2 regions of the Kitasatospora sp. NBC_01539 genome follow, and region 2 is predicted to be linked to the other one. Evidence: predicted binding sites of a transcription regulator. Region 2 holds the regulator's gene; the other holds the start of a gene.
The links. The regulator HspR, encoded in region 2, represses chaperone genes until heat shock. The targets are predictions, from matches to a motif close to TTGAGNNNNNNNNNCTCAA.

Region 1 (7,618 bases), 1.0 Mb from region 2:
GGTCGAGCTCGACCTCCAGGTAGTGGTCGCGGAAGGTGTGGTTCTGCGCCGGGTCGAGCACCTCCAGCAGGGCGGCGGCCGGGTCGCCGCGGTAGTCGGAGCCGACCTTGTCGATCTCGTCGAGCAGGACGACCGGGTTCATCGAGCCGGCCTCCTTGATCGCGCGGACGATCCGGCCGGGCAGCGCGCCGACGTAGGTGCGCCGGTGGCCGCGGATCTCCGCCTCGTCGCGGACGCCGCCGAGCGCCACCCGGACGAAGGAGCGGCCCATGGCGCGGGCCACCGACTCGCCGAGCGAGGTCTTGCCGACGCCGGGCGGGCCCACCAGGGCCAGCACGGCTCCGCCGCGGCGGCCGCCGACGAGACCGAGCCCCCGGTCGGCGCGGCGCTTGCGGACGGCCAGGTACTCGACGATGCGGTCCTTCACGTCCGCCAGGCCCGCGTGGTCGGCGTCGAGCACGGCGCGGGCGCCGGCGATGTCGTACGCGTCCTCGGAGCGCTCGCTCCAGGGCAGCTCCAGCACGGTGTCCAGCCAGGTGCGGATCCACGAGCCCTCGGGCGACTGCTCGCTGGAGCGCTCCAGCTTGTCGACCTCCTTGAGGGCGGCCTCGCGGACCTTCTCCGGCAGGTCGGCCGCCTCCACCCGGGCCCGGTAGTCGTCCTCCTCGGAGGCCGTGCCGCCGTCGAGCTCGGCCAGCTCCTTGCGGACGGCCTCCAGCTGGCGGCGCAGCAGGAACTCCTTCTGCTGCTTGGCCACGCCCTCCTCGACGTCCTTGCGGATGGTGTCGTTGACCTCCTCCTCGGCGAGGTGGTCGCGCAGCAGCGTCAGCGCGTAGCCGAGGCGGGCGAGCTGGTCGGCCTCCAGGAGCACCTTGAGCTTCTGCTCGGCGGTGGCGAAGGGCGCGTAGCCGATGTTGTCGGCGAGTTCGCCGACGCCGTCGATCTGGGCGACGCGGTCGACGATCTGCCAGGCGCCGCGCTTGCGCAGCCACTCGGTGGAGAGCGCCTTGTACTCCTTGACCAGCTCGGCGGCGCGGCCCGCCACCGGGGTGCCGACGGAGGACTCGCGGAAGGGCGTGGTCTCGACCCAGAGCGCGGCGCCGGGGCCGGTGGTGCCGGCGCCGATGCGCACCCGGCGCACGGCGCGGACCAGCGCGGCGGGGTCGCCGTCGGCGAGGCGCCCGACCTGCTCGACGGTGGCCAGCGTGCCGACGGCGGCGTAGGAGCCGTCGAGCCTCGGCACCAGCAGCACCTGGGGCTTGGCGCCGGCGGCCCCGGCCGCCCGGGCGGCCTCGACGGCGGCGCGGACCTCGGCGTCGGAGAGGTCGAGCGGGACGACCATGCCGGGGAGCACGACCTCGTCGTCGAGCGGCAGCACGGGCAGGGTGAGCGGTGTGGACGTCGATGCCATGATCTCTCCCCAGTCAGTGAAGTTGAGCTGACCTGACTAAGGATTGGCGGGGCGCGATTGTTCCCCGGTCCGTGTTCGCCCTGGGCGATCGCCGGCGGCCCGGGGAGAGGTGCAGCTCAGGCGCGGGACGGGAGGGCCGGACGGCCCGCCGTCCGGGGCGGCCCGGGGCGGGCCCGGCGCCGCAGCGGCCGCCAGAGGGCGATGCCGACGAGGAGGGCGGCCGGGTGGCCGGTGACGGTCACCGGGTCCGCCCCGAGGAGGGACGACTGCCCGACGTACACGGCCGCGGCGGCCAGCACGGCCGCCCGGGCGCGCGGGCGGAGCAGCCCCGCGAGGGCCCCGAGGCAGGCGAGCACGCCGTAGCTGACGCCGATGTCGAGGGCGTCGAGGAGGTCGGGGGAGAGCCGGCCGGCGGCGACCGAGGCGAGCACGACGCCCTGGGAGAGCAGGGTGGCGCCGACGTGCCCGGCGGCGAACACCGCGGCGGTCGGGCCGGCGCCGACCCGGCGTTCGAGCGGGGCCACGGTCAGGGCGAAGGCCCAGAGGTAGGGGGTCCAGATCGGCCCGGCCACCCACAGGCCGCTGGCGAGCAGGGCGGGCGCGGGGTGGTGCAGGAGGTTGTGGACGTCCGTGCTGGAGAGCGCCTGCAGCCGGTGCACCCGTACGGGGTCGGCGAAGCGGGCGAGGAGCGTGGTGCCGAGCAGCAGGGCGAGGTACGCGACGGTGAAGGGGGTGCGGCGGGGGGTCGGCACCGCGTCGCGCAGCCGGACGGCCGGGTGCGGTCCGCGCGGGTCCGCCGGGTGGCCGGCGCCTGCCATGGGCCCTCCGTCCGCCGCCGGCGGACCGGCGCGCGAGGCCCTCGCAGCGGCGGTGAGGGCGCACGGGGATGCGCACGGACGGTGCCCGCGAGGACACCGGCGGTCCTTGTCGTGACCACGATACGTTCCCAGCCTGGGAGCCTGCTGGGGAAGAGCTGTGAAGGTTGCTTGAGCTTCGGCGACGTCCACGGCCCCCTTGGTCCGTACCTTCCCTCCGTTCACGGACGAGCATCGCTTCCGTAAGGACCGCAGCCGCGGTGAGGGGTCGTACAGCGCGTTCCGGCCGGGAAAATCGCCCGGTAAGGTATCGCCCCGTGCCCGGTCCCGGACGGGAACCGGCACGGCCGTGGCCCGGATCCACCCGAGCCATCTGCCGGAACGCCCACGGTGTCCGTACTCTGCGTGGAGTGCGGGCCGGGTGTGCGAGCCACACGGCGCATCCACGCCGCGCGGGAAGCCGTCGGCGGAACGGCGCCCTGCGGGACACGGCAGGCCGGGCACAAGCCCACGACGGAACAAGACGACTACGACGCGGCGCCCGCCACCCCCACAGGTGGCCGGCCCGCAGCCCTGGGGGCGGTGGCGTGACCGTGACAGAAATTCAGCAGGAGACCGGCAGCAGCCAGGTCGGTACGCAGCGGCGGGTGCTGGTGGTGGAGGACGAGCCCACCATCGCCGAGTCCATCGCGGCCAGGCTGGGCGCGGAGGGCTTCAAGGTCGCCGTGGCCCACGACGGCCCCGGCGCGGTGGACGGGTTCCACACCTGGCAGCCCGACCTCGTGGTGCTCGACATCATGCTGCCCGGCTTCGACGGCCTGGAGGTGTGCCGCCGGATCCAGGCGCAGCGCCCGGTGCCCGTCCTGATGCTCACCGCCCGCGACGACGAGACCGACCTGCTGGTCGGCCTGGGCGTCGGCGCGGACGACTACATGACCAAGCCGTTCTCGATGCGCGAGCTGGCCGCCCGCGTCAACGTGCTGCTGCGCCGCGTGGAGCGCGCCCAGCAGGCCGCGAGGACGCCGGCCCTCGGCTCGCTGCGCTTCGGCGAGCTGGAGATCGACCACGTGCAGCGCCGGGTGCGGCTCGGCTCGGGCGACGTCCACCTGACGCCGACCGAGTTCGATCTGCTGGCCTGCCTCGCCGCGCAGCCGCGCGCGGTGCTCACCCGCGAGCAGCTGCTCGCGGAGGTCTGGGACTGGACGGACGCCTCGGGCACCCGCACGGTCGACAGCCACGTCAAGGCGCTCCGCCGGAAGATCGGCGCGAGCTGGATCCGCACGGTGCACGGCGTCGGGTACGCCCTGGAGGCACCGCTCTCCTAGCTGTTCTCCGACGGCGTCGCGCCGAGGGCTGGGCCGCCGGGGGGCCCACGCTCTCGTCCCGCGGGGTACCGACACCCAGGGACACCATGACCTTTCCGCAGCAACGCAACAAGGACGCCGCCGCGCGTCCGCGCCCCGGCCTGGCCGGCCGGGCCGCCCGCCGGGTGTGGGCCGACATGCGCCCGTTCGACCCGGTGCGATCGATCAAGGGCAAGCTCGCCCTGCTGGTGATCGTGTCCGTCTTCCTGGCGACCGGCATGGTGGTCGTCGCGATCCGCTCCGAGACGCAGATCCGGATCATCATGATCTTCTCGATGATCGCGTCGCTGCTCTTCATGCAGTTCCTCGCGCACGGGCTGACCGCCCCGCTGCGCGCGATGACCGCCGCCGCGAGCGCCATGGCCCGCGGTGACTACAGCACCCGGGTCGACACCGCCTCCCGGGACGAGATCGGCGAGCTCGCCGACTCGTTCAACCGCATGGCCGCCGACCTGGAGGCCGCCGACCGGCACCGGCGCGAGCTGATCGCCAACGTCTCGCACGAGCTGCGCACGCCCATCGCCGCCCTCCGGGCCGTCCTGGAGAACGTCGTCGACGGCGTCGTGCAGCCCGAGCCGAGGACGCTGGGCGCCGCGCTGGAGCAGACCGAGCGGCTCGGGCGGCTGATCACCCACCTGCTGGACCTCTCCAAGCTCGACGGCGGGGTCGTGCCGCTCGACAGCCGCCCCTTCGAGGTGCGGCCGTTCCTGGACGGCGTGCTGCGCGGGGTCACCGTCGACGGCGCCACCGCCGGCGGCGCGTACGGGCGGCGCGGCGACGTGCGACTGAGCCTGGACGTCGATCCGCCGGGCCTGACGGCCGTCGCCGACGAGGAGCGCCTGCACCAGGTGGTGGCCAACCTCGTCGACAACGCCTGCAAGCACTCGCCGGCCGGCGGCACCGTGACGGTGCGTGCCCGGGCCGGCGAGGGGCACGGCGGGCTGCGGCTGCAGGTCGAGGACCAGGGGCCGGGCATCCCGGTCCAGGACCGCGAGCGGGTGTTCGAGCGCTTCGGGCGCAGCGGCACCGCGACGGCCCAGGGTCCGGGCAGCGACGGCGGCACCGGCCTGGGCCTGGCCATCGCCCGCTGGGCGGTCGACCTGCACGGCGGCGAGATCCGGGTGGCCGAGGCCGCGCCGGGCTGCCGGATCGAGGTCTCGCTGCCGGGTGAGTCGCCCATAGCGGTGTAGTTGTCACACAACCGGTACATACCGGGGCCGGTCCCGCTCGGGGCCGGCCCCGGAGTCCGTATTGTCAGGTTTTCAGGTGATAATGATGGTGAGCGAAGGTGTCAGGTTCCCTGCCTGCGCGGTTTTGTAACGCGCACAATCGGCCCAAAATCGGCCGGTCACTGTGATCTGGGCGACGCCTGGCCTCGGAGGACTGCGCGATCACTGGTCGGAGGCGTAGCCTTAATCCCCGCTGTCCACCATCCAAAAAGGAAGCGGAAGAGGGCGGTTGCCCCGATGTCGCCACACCCTGAAACCCCCAGCTCGGCAAGTACCACTGGCTTCGGCCCCAACGAGTGGCTCGTCGACGAGATCTACCAGCAGTACCTCCAGGACCCGAGTTCCGTAGACCGGGCCTGGTGGGACTTTTTCGCCGACTACAAGCCCGGTACCGAGGTGACTCCAGTGACCCAGGCCGCAACCCAGGTCGGCTCCGCGCCGACCACCGTTGCAGCTCCTGCCGCTCCTGCCGTCGAGGCGGCGCCCGCCCCCGCTGCACCGGCCGCGCCGGTCCAGCCGGCGCCTGCGCCACTCGCCGCAGCCCCTGCCGCACCGCCCGCGCCGAAGGCCGCCGCTCCGGCGGCCGCCGCCGCTCCGGCCGCGCAGGGTCCCGAGCTCGTCCAGCTGCGCGGCCCGTCCAAGGCGGTCGCGACCAACATGGACGCCTCGCTGGAGGTGCCGACAGCGACGTCGGTGCGTGCCGTCCCGGCCAAGCTGCTGATCGACAACCGCATCGTCATCAACAACCACCTGCAGCGCGCCCGCGGCGGCAAGGTGTCCTTCACCCACCTGATCGGTTACGCCCTGGTCCAGGCCATCAAGGCCTCCCCGGGCATGAACCACAGCTACAAGGTGGAGGACGGCAAGGCCTACCTGGTCAAGCCCGCCCACGTGAACCTCGGCCTCGCCATCGACCTGGTGAAGCCGAACGGCGACCGCCAGCTCGTCGTCGCGGCCATCAAGAAGGCCGAGACGCTCGACTTCTTCGGCTTCTGGCAGGCCTACGAGGACATCGTCCGCCGGGCCCGCGCCAACAAGCTGACGATGGACGACTTCACCGGCGTCACCGTCTCGCTGACCAACCCCGGCGGCATCGGCACCGTGCACTCCGTGCCGCGCCTCATGCAGAACCAGGGCACCATCGTCGGCGTCGGCGCCATGGAGTACCCGGCCGAGTTCCAGGGCTCCTCGCCCGAGACGCTGGCCCGCCTCGGCGTCTCGAAGATCATGACGCTGACCTCGACCTACGACCACCGGGTCATCCAGGGCGCGGCCTCCGGCGAGTTCCTGCGCACGATCCACCAGCTCCTGCTGGGCGAGCACGGCTTCTACGACGAGGTCTTCGAGTCGCTGCGCATCCCGTACGAGCCGGTGCGCTGGGCGACGGACGTCGCCGCCACCCACGACGACGAGGTCAACAAGACCGCGCGCGTCATGGAGCTCATCCACGCGTACCGCGTGCGCGGCCACCTCATGGCCGACACCGACCCGCTGGAGTACAAGCAGCGCAAGCACCCCGACCTGGACGTCGTGCAGCACGGCCTCACCCTGTGGGACCTGGAGCGCGAGTTCGCGGTCGGCGGCTTCGGCGGCAACAAGATGATGAAGCTCCGCGACATCCTCGGCCTGCTGCGCAACACGTACTGCCGCACCGTCGGCATCGAGTACATGCACATCCAGGACCCGAAGCAGCGCAAGTGGCTGCAGCAGCGCCTGGAGAAGCCGTACACGAAGCCCGAGCGCGAGGAGCAGCTGCGCATCCTGCGCCGGCTGAACTCCGCCGAGGCCTTCGAGACGTTCCTGCAGACCAAGTACGTCGGGCAGAAGCGCTTCTCGCTGGAGGGCGGCGAGTCGCTCATCCCGCTGCTGGACGCCACGATCGACGCCGCCGCCGAGCACCGCCTCGACGAGGCCGTCATCGGCATGGCCCACCGCGGCCGCCTCAACGTGCTGGCCAACATCGTCGGCAAGCCGTACGGCAAGATCTTCGGCGAGTTCGAGGGCAACCTCGACCCGAAGTCGATGCACGGCTCCGGCGACGTCAAGTACCACCTGGGCTCCGAGGGCACCTTCACCGGCCTCGACGGCGAGACCATCAAGGTGTCGCTCGCCGCCAACCCGTCCCACCTGGAGACGGTCGACCCGGTCGTCGAGGGCATCGTCCGCGCCAAGCAGGACGTCCTGGACCAGGGCGGCACGACCTTCCCGGTACTGCCGATCCAGGTGCACGGCGACGCGGCCTTCGCCGGCCAGGGCGTCGTCGCGGAGACCCTGAACATGTCGCAGCTGCGCGGCTACCGCACCGGCGGCACGATCCACCTGGTGGTCAACAACCAGGTCGGCTTCACCGCCGCGCCGGCGTCCTCGCGCTCGTCGATGTACTGCACCGACGTCGCGCGCATGATCGAGGCGCCGATCTTCCACGTGAACGGCGACGACCCGGAGGCCGTGGTCCGCATCGCGCGGCTCGCCTTCGAGTTCCGGCAGGAGTTCCACAAGGACGTCGTCATCGACCTCATCTGCTACCGCCGCCGCGGTCACAACGAGGCCGACAACCCGTCGTTCACCCAGCCGCTGATGTACGACCTGATCGACAAGAAGCGCTCGGTGCGCAAGCTGTACACCGAGGGCCTGATCGGTCGCGGCGACATCACCATGGAAGAGGCGGAGCAGGCGCTCCAGGACTTCCAGGGCCAGCTGGAGAAGGTCTTCGCCGAGGTCCGCGAGGCTGCGGGCGCCCCGGCGTCCGCCGCCGGCGGCAGGCCCGTCGCGGACTTCCCGGTGAGCATCCAGACCGGC
Region 2 (7,618 bases):
GTGCGGGCTGTGGCGGGCGGACGGGTGGCGGGGTACATCTCACGCCTTCGGGAGATGTACGGCGCCGACACGCTCTTCCGGCTCGGCCGGTGGTCGCGAGGGAACGGGGGTGATCCCACGCGGGGTGATCCGGTGTCAGCCGGTGGCGATCTCCGAGGACCAGAAGCCGAACGAGTCACCGCTCGACTGCCGGGGCATCGGGAACTGCTCGCCGGGAGCCGTCCAGAAGCCCTCGCGCAGCGACAGGGCCATGCCCGCCCAGTCCAGCGCGGTCTCCACGGTGTGCTGCAGGGCGTCCTGCGACCAGGTGTCGTCGAAGACGAGCGGCAGCACGGGTGCGACCTGCTCGATCGTCGCGATCAGCGGGTTGTGGGTGATCGCCTCGTCGACGAGCAGCACGATCGGCTTCCGCAGCGCCGACGCCCAGCCGAGTTCGAGGCTCACGCCCGCCGACAGCGGCGCGCCGATGTAGGCGAAGACCAGGTCCGAGGTCTGCAGCGCGCGGAAGTCGGACGGCACGCGCGGCTCGGGGGACCGGCCGGCCACCGTCCAGGCGTCGCTGTGGTGGGCGCTGTACACGGCCGCGCCGCTGCGGAGGAGGGTGCTCCGCAGCGTCGTGAGGCGGGTGCGGCTGGCCATGGTGACGACGCTGTCGGCCGGTCCGGTCAGTCGCATCAGCGGCGCGGCCAGGAAGACCCGTGCACGTCGGCCCTCGGGGGATTGGGCGGTGCGATGGCGCAGGTAGGGCTCACTCATGACGACTCCGGGGGAAAGGCCGACCGAAGGAGCATCGGGATCTCTGTGGGCGGCGGGGATCTTTGCTGGTAGATCGGGTCATTCGTGCATTGCGGAGCGCGGTGCCGAATTCTTGAAGGTGCACCGGCAAGTGTGGTGTTCGAGCCGATACCCATTGCGAGCAAACTGATCGTCTACCGCTGCGACGGCCTGCGTCCACAGCTTCGAGGTGTCATCTGGCTGCCTGGCAGGGAGATGACGCACTTCCGCCAGCGGCGCGATCGTGACACGCGAGTGCTATATACGGCATCATGTGGACGATTGTGCGAGTCGAAGTGATTTGTTCGCCCGTATCGAGAGCTCACAGACAGGGAGTGGTTGCATGTCCCGCGTGCGCCGTTTCGTTCGTATCACGGTCGTGGCGCTGGCTGTTGGCGCTGCCGCACTGATCGGCGTCAGCACGTCCTCGCCGGCGGATCCGCCGGCAGTCGCCACGGTGACGGCCTTCGACACTTCGTGGTCCTGAGCTCAGGAGCTGCGATGTCGTCCACGGGGGAGTGCCGTCCGGAGTCCGGTAGCGCCGGCGCCTGACGGTCCGTCCGTGACAGTGGTCACACGAGATCGTCAGGCGCCGGCGGCGGGTCCATGGTGGTGCGGGCCAGCACGTAGCCGAGCTGGAAGAGCGACTCGACGTTGTGCTCCTCGCGCATCTCGGCGATGTGGCGGGCCAGGGTGCGCTCGCTGATGCCGAGCTTCCGGGCGATCACCCGGTGGTTCGTGCCCTTGAGCAGAAGATCGATGATGGCCTGGCGGAGGCCGGAGACCACCTCCTGGGGAACGGCGTTCGAGCCGTCGAAGTCCAGGCCGCGGTTCCAGTTCCGTTCGAAGACCTCGTCGATGAGGTAGTTGACCACTGCCTCGTCATGGACGAAGGCCGCCACGTTGAGGTCCCCGGCGACCGGGATGACCGCCGTGCGCCGGTCGATGACGATCAGCCGCGTGTAGGAGTCGTCCAGCGTGCGGACGCGTGCCCCGCCACTGGTGATCGCCGCGACGAACTCCCTGCTGGGCGCGTGGTAGCGGGTGCTCGGGTGGTAGAGCAGGCGGAGCTTCACGCCGCGGCGCAGTGCCTCCAGGTCGCGGTCGATGACGCCGGCGAGGGCGTCCGGAGGGCGCGGGCCGCCCGGCTGGGCGGTGAGGATCTCCGTCGCGCAGCCCGCCACGAGTTGTTCCAATTGCTGATTGATCAGAACTTTTCCGCGTACGTACTGGATGGTCCCGCCGACCTGTTCCGGCGTGTTGAACGCCTCGGCCAGTTCCTGCAGGTCCGACGGAAGGGCGATCGCCCGGGTCAGCAGGTCGAGCGCCCGGCGCTGCCACGCGGCGCTCAGCGACGCCGAGAGGCGCTGGGGATCGACGGCTATCAGGAGGGTGGAGTCGTCGGTGTCGGGCACGAGGAGCCCGATCTCCTGCAGTTCCTTCAGCGGGGCGGAGTCGGTCGCCGTGCCGTCCGAGGCCGGCAGCCGGCCGCCGCAGCCGATGATCGCGCGGTACAGCACGCGTGCCTCGTCGGAGAGCACGCCGGGGCCGCCGGAGGTGACGCCGGACTCGGCTGTCTCACTCATGTGCGGCTCCCGGGGCGGACTGGACTCGGCGTGACCCTGTGGTCGGCGGTGTCGTACAGCCGCCGGTTGCGATTTTAGGCCGTGACAAGCACCCTGCGGCTGTTGTTTACACCCGGTCTCCCGGTGGATTCACCCCGCACTCTCTCACCAACGCCGAGCCGCCGGCACCCCCCTGTCGGAGGGAACCGGCGGCTGCGCGCGGCGGGCGGTCGCGGTTGCGGCCGGTCAGCGCTTCGGGCGCCAGACGACCAGGGCGCTCGACTGCTGCACCTGCTGGTAGGGAACGAGGTCGCGGCGGTAGGAGGCGTGCACGGCGGCCTCCCGTTGCTGGAGGGCGGAGGCGGCGCCGTCGAGGGCGTCGGCCAGCTCGGAGATCCGCGACTGGAGGGCGGCGACCTGGTTCTCCAGCTCGATGATCCGCTTGATGCCGGCGAGGTTGATGCCCTCGTCCTGGGAGAGCCGCTGCACCTCGCGGAGCTGCTGGATGTCCCGGGCGGAGTACCGCCGGCCGCGGCCCGCGGTGCGGTCCGGGCAGACCAGGCCGAGCCGGTCGTACTGCCGCAGGGTCTGCGGGTGCAGGCCGGAGAGTTCGGCGGCGACCGAGATGACGTAGACGGGCGTGTCCTCGGTCAGGACGTAGTGCGGCGCCGGGGCGGTGCGCGCGGCGGACGGCCGGCGGCCGGGGCCGCCGGGGAGTCCTTCGCCGATGCCCGGGCCGATCGGGCTGTCAGGGGTCGTCGTCATCTGGTCACGCTCCCTCCGCCGCCTCGAAGAGGGCGGCTCGCGGGTCGTCGGAGGCGGTGGCCTCGCGGTACTGCTCCAGTGCGGTCAGCGCGTCGCCGGTGACGTGCTTGGGGACGACGACCTCGACGGTGACCAGGAGGTCGCCGCGGGTCCCGTCCTTGCGGGTGGCGCCCTTGCCCCGGGCCCGGAGGGTGAGGCCGTTGGCGCTGCCGGACGGCAGCTTCAGTCGCACCGCCGGGCCGTTGAGGGTCGGGACCTCGATGGTCCCGCCGAGGGCGGCTTCGGGGAAGGTCACCGGCACGGTCACGGTGAGGTTGTCGGCCTTCCGGCCGAACACCGGGTGGTCGTCGACGTGCACGCTGACGTAGAGGTCGCCCGGCTGGCCGCCGCGCTCGCCCTGGGCGCCCTTGCCCTTGAGACGGATCCGCTGGCCGTCCTGGACGCCCGCGGGGATGCGCACCTGCATGGTGCGGGCGGACGAGGCGCGGCCGCTGCCGTGGCACACGGTGCACGGGTCGTCGACGAGCATGCCGCGGCCCTTGCAGTCGCGGCAGGGCTCGGACAGCGCGAACGCGCCCTGGCCCCGGCTGACGGTGCCCGCGCCGACGCAGGTCGGGCAGACCCGCGGGGTGGTGCCGGCCTTGGCGCCGGTGCCCGCGCAGGTGCGGCACGGGGCCTGGCTGGTCATCCGCAGGGGCACGGTGGCGCCGTCGACGGCCTCGACGAACGCCAGCGTCACCTCGGTCTCGACGTCGGCGCCGCGCCGCGGCTGGGCCTGCCGGCCGCCGCGGTTGAACAGCCCGCCGAAGACGTCGCCGAGGCCTCCCCCGCCGCCCCCGCCCCCGCCGCCGGACCCGGCGAAGAGGTCGCCGAAGTCGAAGTTGTAGTTGCCGCCGCCGTTCGGGCCGCCGGACCGGAAACCGCCGGTGCCGAAGAGGCTGCGGGCCTCGTCGTACTCCTTGCGGCGCTTCTCGTCCGAGAGCACGTCGTACGCCTCGGAGATGTCCTTGAACCGCTCCTCGGCCTTCGCGTCACCCTTGTTGGCGTCGGGGTGGAACTCGCGGGCGAGCTTGCGGTAGGTCTTCTTGATCTCTGCGGGTGTGGCGTCCTTGGGCACGCCGAGGACCTTGTAGTAGTCCTTCTCCACGTAGTCCTTGGTGCTCATGGCTGCCGCCACCTCCCGAAATGTGTCCAAACGGCGCTGCGGAGTCGTACCCGACGACGTCGGTGGTACGACTCCGCAGCGCACAGATTGTCAGCTGTCCGCCGCGCCGTCACCCTTGTCGGACTCCGCCTTGTCGGCGGCGTCCGGGGCGGACGTGGTCTGGGTGCCCGGCTGGGGCTCCGCGACGGCGACCATCGCCGGGCGGATGATCCGCTCGCCGATCCGGTAACCCGGCTGCAGGATCTGCACACAGGTGTCCTCGGTGACGTCCGAGGAGTAACTGTGCATCAGCGCCTCGTGCAGGGTCGGGTCGAAGGGCTCGCCCTCCTTGCCGAACTGCTGCAGGCCCAGCTTGGCGACCACCGTCTCCAGGTTGTCGGAGACGGACTTGAAGCCGCCCGTCACCTCACCGTGGTCGCGGGCGCGGCCGATGTCGTCCAGCACCGGGATCAGCGCCTCCAGGATGTTGGAGACGGCGATCTCGCGGACCGTCAGACGGTCGCGCTCGACCCGCTTGCGGTAGTTCTGGTACTCCGCCTGCAGACGCTGCAGGTCGGCGGTGCGCTCGCTCGCCTCACGCTTGGCGGCGGCGAGCTCGTCGGCGCCGGACCCGGCGACGGCTTCCTCGGCGGCCTTGAGAACGGCCTCCTCGGCGGCGGAGTCGTCGCCGGGCTTGCCGCCCTGCGGCTTCTCCGTCATGCGGCACCGCCCTTGGGCTTCTCGTCGTCGATGATCTCCGCGTCGACCACGTCGTCGTCCTTGGCGCCCGCGTCGGCACCCGCACCGGCCGCACCCGCGGCGTCGGCCTGCGCGTACAGCGCGGCGCCGAGCTTCTGGGCGGTGGTGGAGACCTTCTCGGTGGCCTCGCGGATCGTGGCGATGTCCTCGCCCTTCAGCGCTTCCTTGAGCTCGCCGATCGCGGTCTCGACCTCGGTCTTGACGTCGGCGGGGAGCTTGTCGGAGTTGTCCGCGATGAACTTCTCGGTCGAGTAGACGAGCTGCTCGCCCTGGTTGCGGGTCTCCACGGCCTCGCGGCGCTTGGTGTCCTCCTCCGCGTACTGCTCGGCCTCGCGGCGCATGCGGTCGACCTCGTCCTTCGGCAGCGAGGAGCCGCCGGTGACGGTCATCCGCTGCTCCTTGCCGGTGCCGAGGTCCTTCGCGCCGACGTGCATGATGCCGTTGGCGTCGATGTCGAAGGTGACCTCGATCTGCGGCAGGCCGCGGGGGGCCGGCGGGAGACCGGTCAGCTCGAACATGCCGAGCTTCTTGTTGTACGCCGCGATCTCGCGCTCGCCCTGGTAGACCTGGATCTGCACGGACGGCTGGTTGTCCTCGGCCGTCGTGAAGATCTCGGAGCGCTTGGTCGGGATCGTCGTGTTGCGCTCGATCAGCTTGGTCATGATGCCGCCCTTGGTCTCGATGCCGAGGGACAGCGGGGTGACGTCGAGCAGCAGGACGTCCTTGACCTCGCCCTTGAGGACACCGGCCTGCAGGGCGGCGCCGATGGCGACGACCTCGTCCGGGTTCACGCCCTTGTTGGCGTCCTGGCCGCCGGTCAGCTCCTTGACGAGCTCGGCGACGGCCGGCATGCGGGTGGAGCCGCCGACCAGGACCACGTGGTCGATCTCGGACAGCGCGATGCCGGCGTCCTTGATGACGTTGTGGAACGGGTGCTTGCAGCGGTCCAGGAGGTCCGCGGTGAGCTGCTGGAACTGGGCGCGGGAGAGCTTCTCGTCCAGGTGCAGCGGGCCCTCGGCGGAGGCCGTGATGTAGGGCAGGTTGATCGAGGTCTCGGAGGACGAGGACAGCTCGATCTTGGCCTTCTCCGACGCCTCGCGGAGGCGCTGGAGGGCCATCTTGTCCTTGGAGAGGTCGACCCCGTGACCGGAGTGGAAGACCTTCACCAGGTGGTCGACGACGCGCTGGTCCCAGTCGTCGCCGCCGAGGTGGTTGTCGCCGTTGGTCGCCTTCACCTCGACGACGCCGTCGCCGATCTCCAGCAGGGAGACGTCGAAGGTGCCACCGCCGAGGTCGAAGACCAGGATGGTCTGGTCGTCCTTGTCGAGGCCGTAGGCCAGGGCGGCGGCGGTCGGCTCGTTGACGATGCGCAGGACGTTGAGGCCCGCGATCTCACCGGCCTCCTTGGTCGCCTGGCGCTCGGAGTCGTTGAAGTACGCCGGGACGGTGATGACGGCGTCGGTGACCGTCTCGCCCAGGTACGACTCGGCGTCCCGCTTGAGCTTCTGCAGGATGAAGGCGGAGATCTGCTGGGGGTTGAAGTCCTTCCCGTCCAGGTTGATCTTCCAGTCGGTGCCCATGTGGCGCTTGACCGACCGGATGGTCCTGTCGACGTTCGTGACCGCCTGGCGCTTGGCGACCTCGCCCACCAGGACCTCGCCGTTCTTGGCGAAAGCGACGACGGACGGCGTGGTCCGAGCGCCCTCGGCGTTGGTGATGACCGTGGGCTCACCGCCCTCAAGAACGCTGACGACGGAGTTCGTCGTACCGAGGTCGATGCCGACCGCGCGTGCCATCGTAAATACCTCCACGAAGAGTTGAGTGGTACGCGCTCAAGCATGCACGACCGATCGTGGACCGTCAACAGGCCTGAGCCGGTGGCGCTCAACTTTGCTGCGCGACGGATGCTCCGTCCGAGTGGGAGTGCCGTGCGGCATGCGGCACCGCCCGGTGGGTGAGTATGTCCTTAGTGACAGTCGCCATATCTTGAGCACCTTCTGATGGAGTGCTACGGGACGGTAATGTCCGGGCGTTGGGTCGATAAGTTACCGACCAGTACACTCAAGGGGACCACCCTTGACTCAGCCGCTGGAGACGGAGAGCCGATGCAGCTAGCAGCGATCGTCATCTCGCTGGTCACCACTGTGATCGGCACCGCGCTCGCCGCACGCGCGGCCGCGTACATCTACAACGTGGTGAGGACCGGCCAGCCGGACCCCACCCGTACGGGACAGCCCGTGCAGCGGGTGAGGACGGTCGCGGTCGAGTTCCTCGGCCACACCCGGATGAACCGCTGGGGCGTCGTCGGCGTCGCCCACTGGTTCGTCGCGGTCGGCTTCTTCTCGCTCGTGCTGACCCTGGTCAACGCCTTCGGCCAGCTCTTCGACGCCGAGTGGGTGCTGCCGGTCATCGGCCACTGGCTGCCGTTCGAGGTCTTCACCGAGCTCATCGGCACCCTGACCACCCTCGGCATCGCCGCCCTCATCGTGATCCGGCTGCTGAGCCTGCCCTCCCGCGCCGGCCGCAAGTCCCGCTTCGCCGGCTCGATCGCCTGGCAGGCCTTCTACGTCGAGTACACGATCCTCGGCATCGGCCTCTGCATCATGATCCT

Region 1: the regulator HspR is predicted to act here: its motif matches at 1,434-1,452, upstream of lon (endopeptidase La).

The regions. Positions count from the first base shown of each region.
Region 1 is NZ_CP109390.1:3,544,328-3,551,945, forward strand. It holds gene lon (endopeptidase La) at 1-1,411, opposite strand, end outside; gene OG335_RS15040 (rhomboid-like protein) at 1,528-2,229, opposite strand; gene OG335_RS15045 (response regulator transcription factor) at 2,820-3,551, shown strand; gene OG335_RS15050 (ATP-binding protein) at 3,638-4,780, shown strand; gene OG335_RS15055 (multifunctional oxoglutarate decarboxylase/oxoglutarate dehydrogenase thiamine pyrophosphate-binding subunit/dihydrolipoyllysine-residue succinyltransferase subunit) at 5,057-7,618, shown strand, end outside.
Region 2 is NZ_CP109390.1:4,556,859-4,564,476, forward strand. It holds gene OG335_RS19660 (hypothetical protein) at 136-756, opposite strand; gene OG335_RS19665 (helix-turn-helix domain-containing protein) at 1,347-2,360, opposite strand; gene OG335_RS19670 (heat shock protein transcriptional repressor HspR) at 2,586-3,104, opposite strand; gene dnaJ (molecular chaperone DnaJ) at 3,109-4,269, opposite strand; gene grpE (nucleotide exchange factor GrpE) at 4,360-4,968, opposite strand; gene dnaK (molecular chaperone DnaK) at 4,965-6,803, opposite strand; gene OG335_RS19690 ((Fe-S)-binding protein) at 7,113-7,618, shown strand, end outside.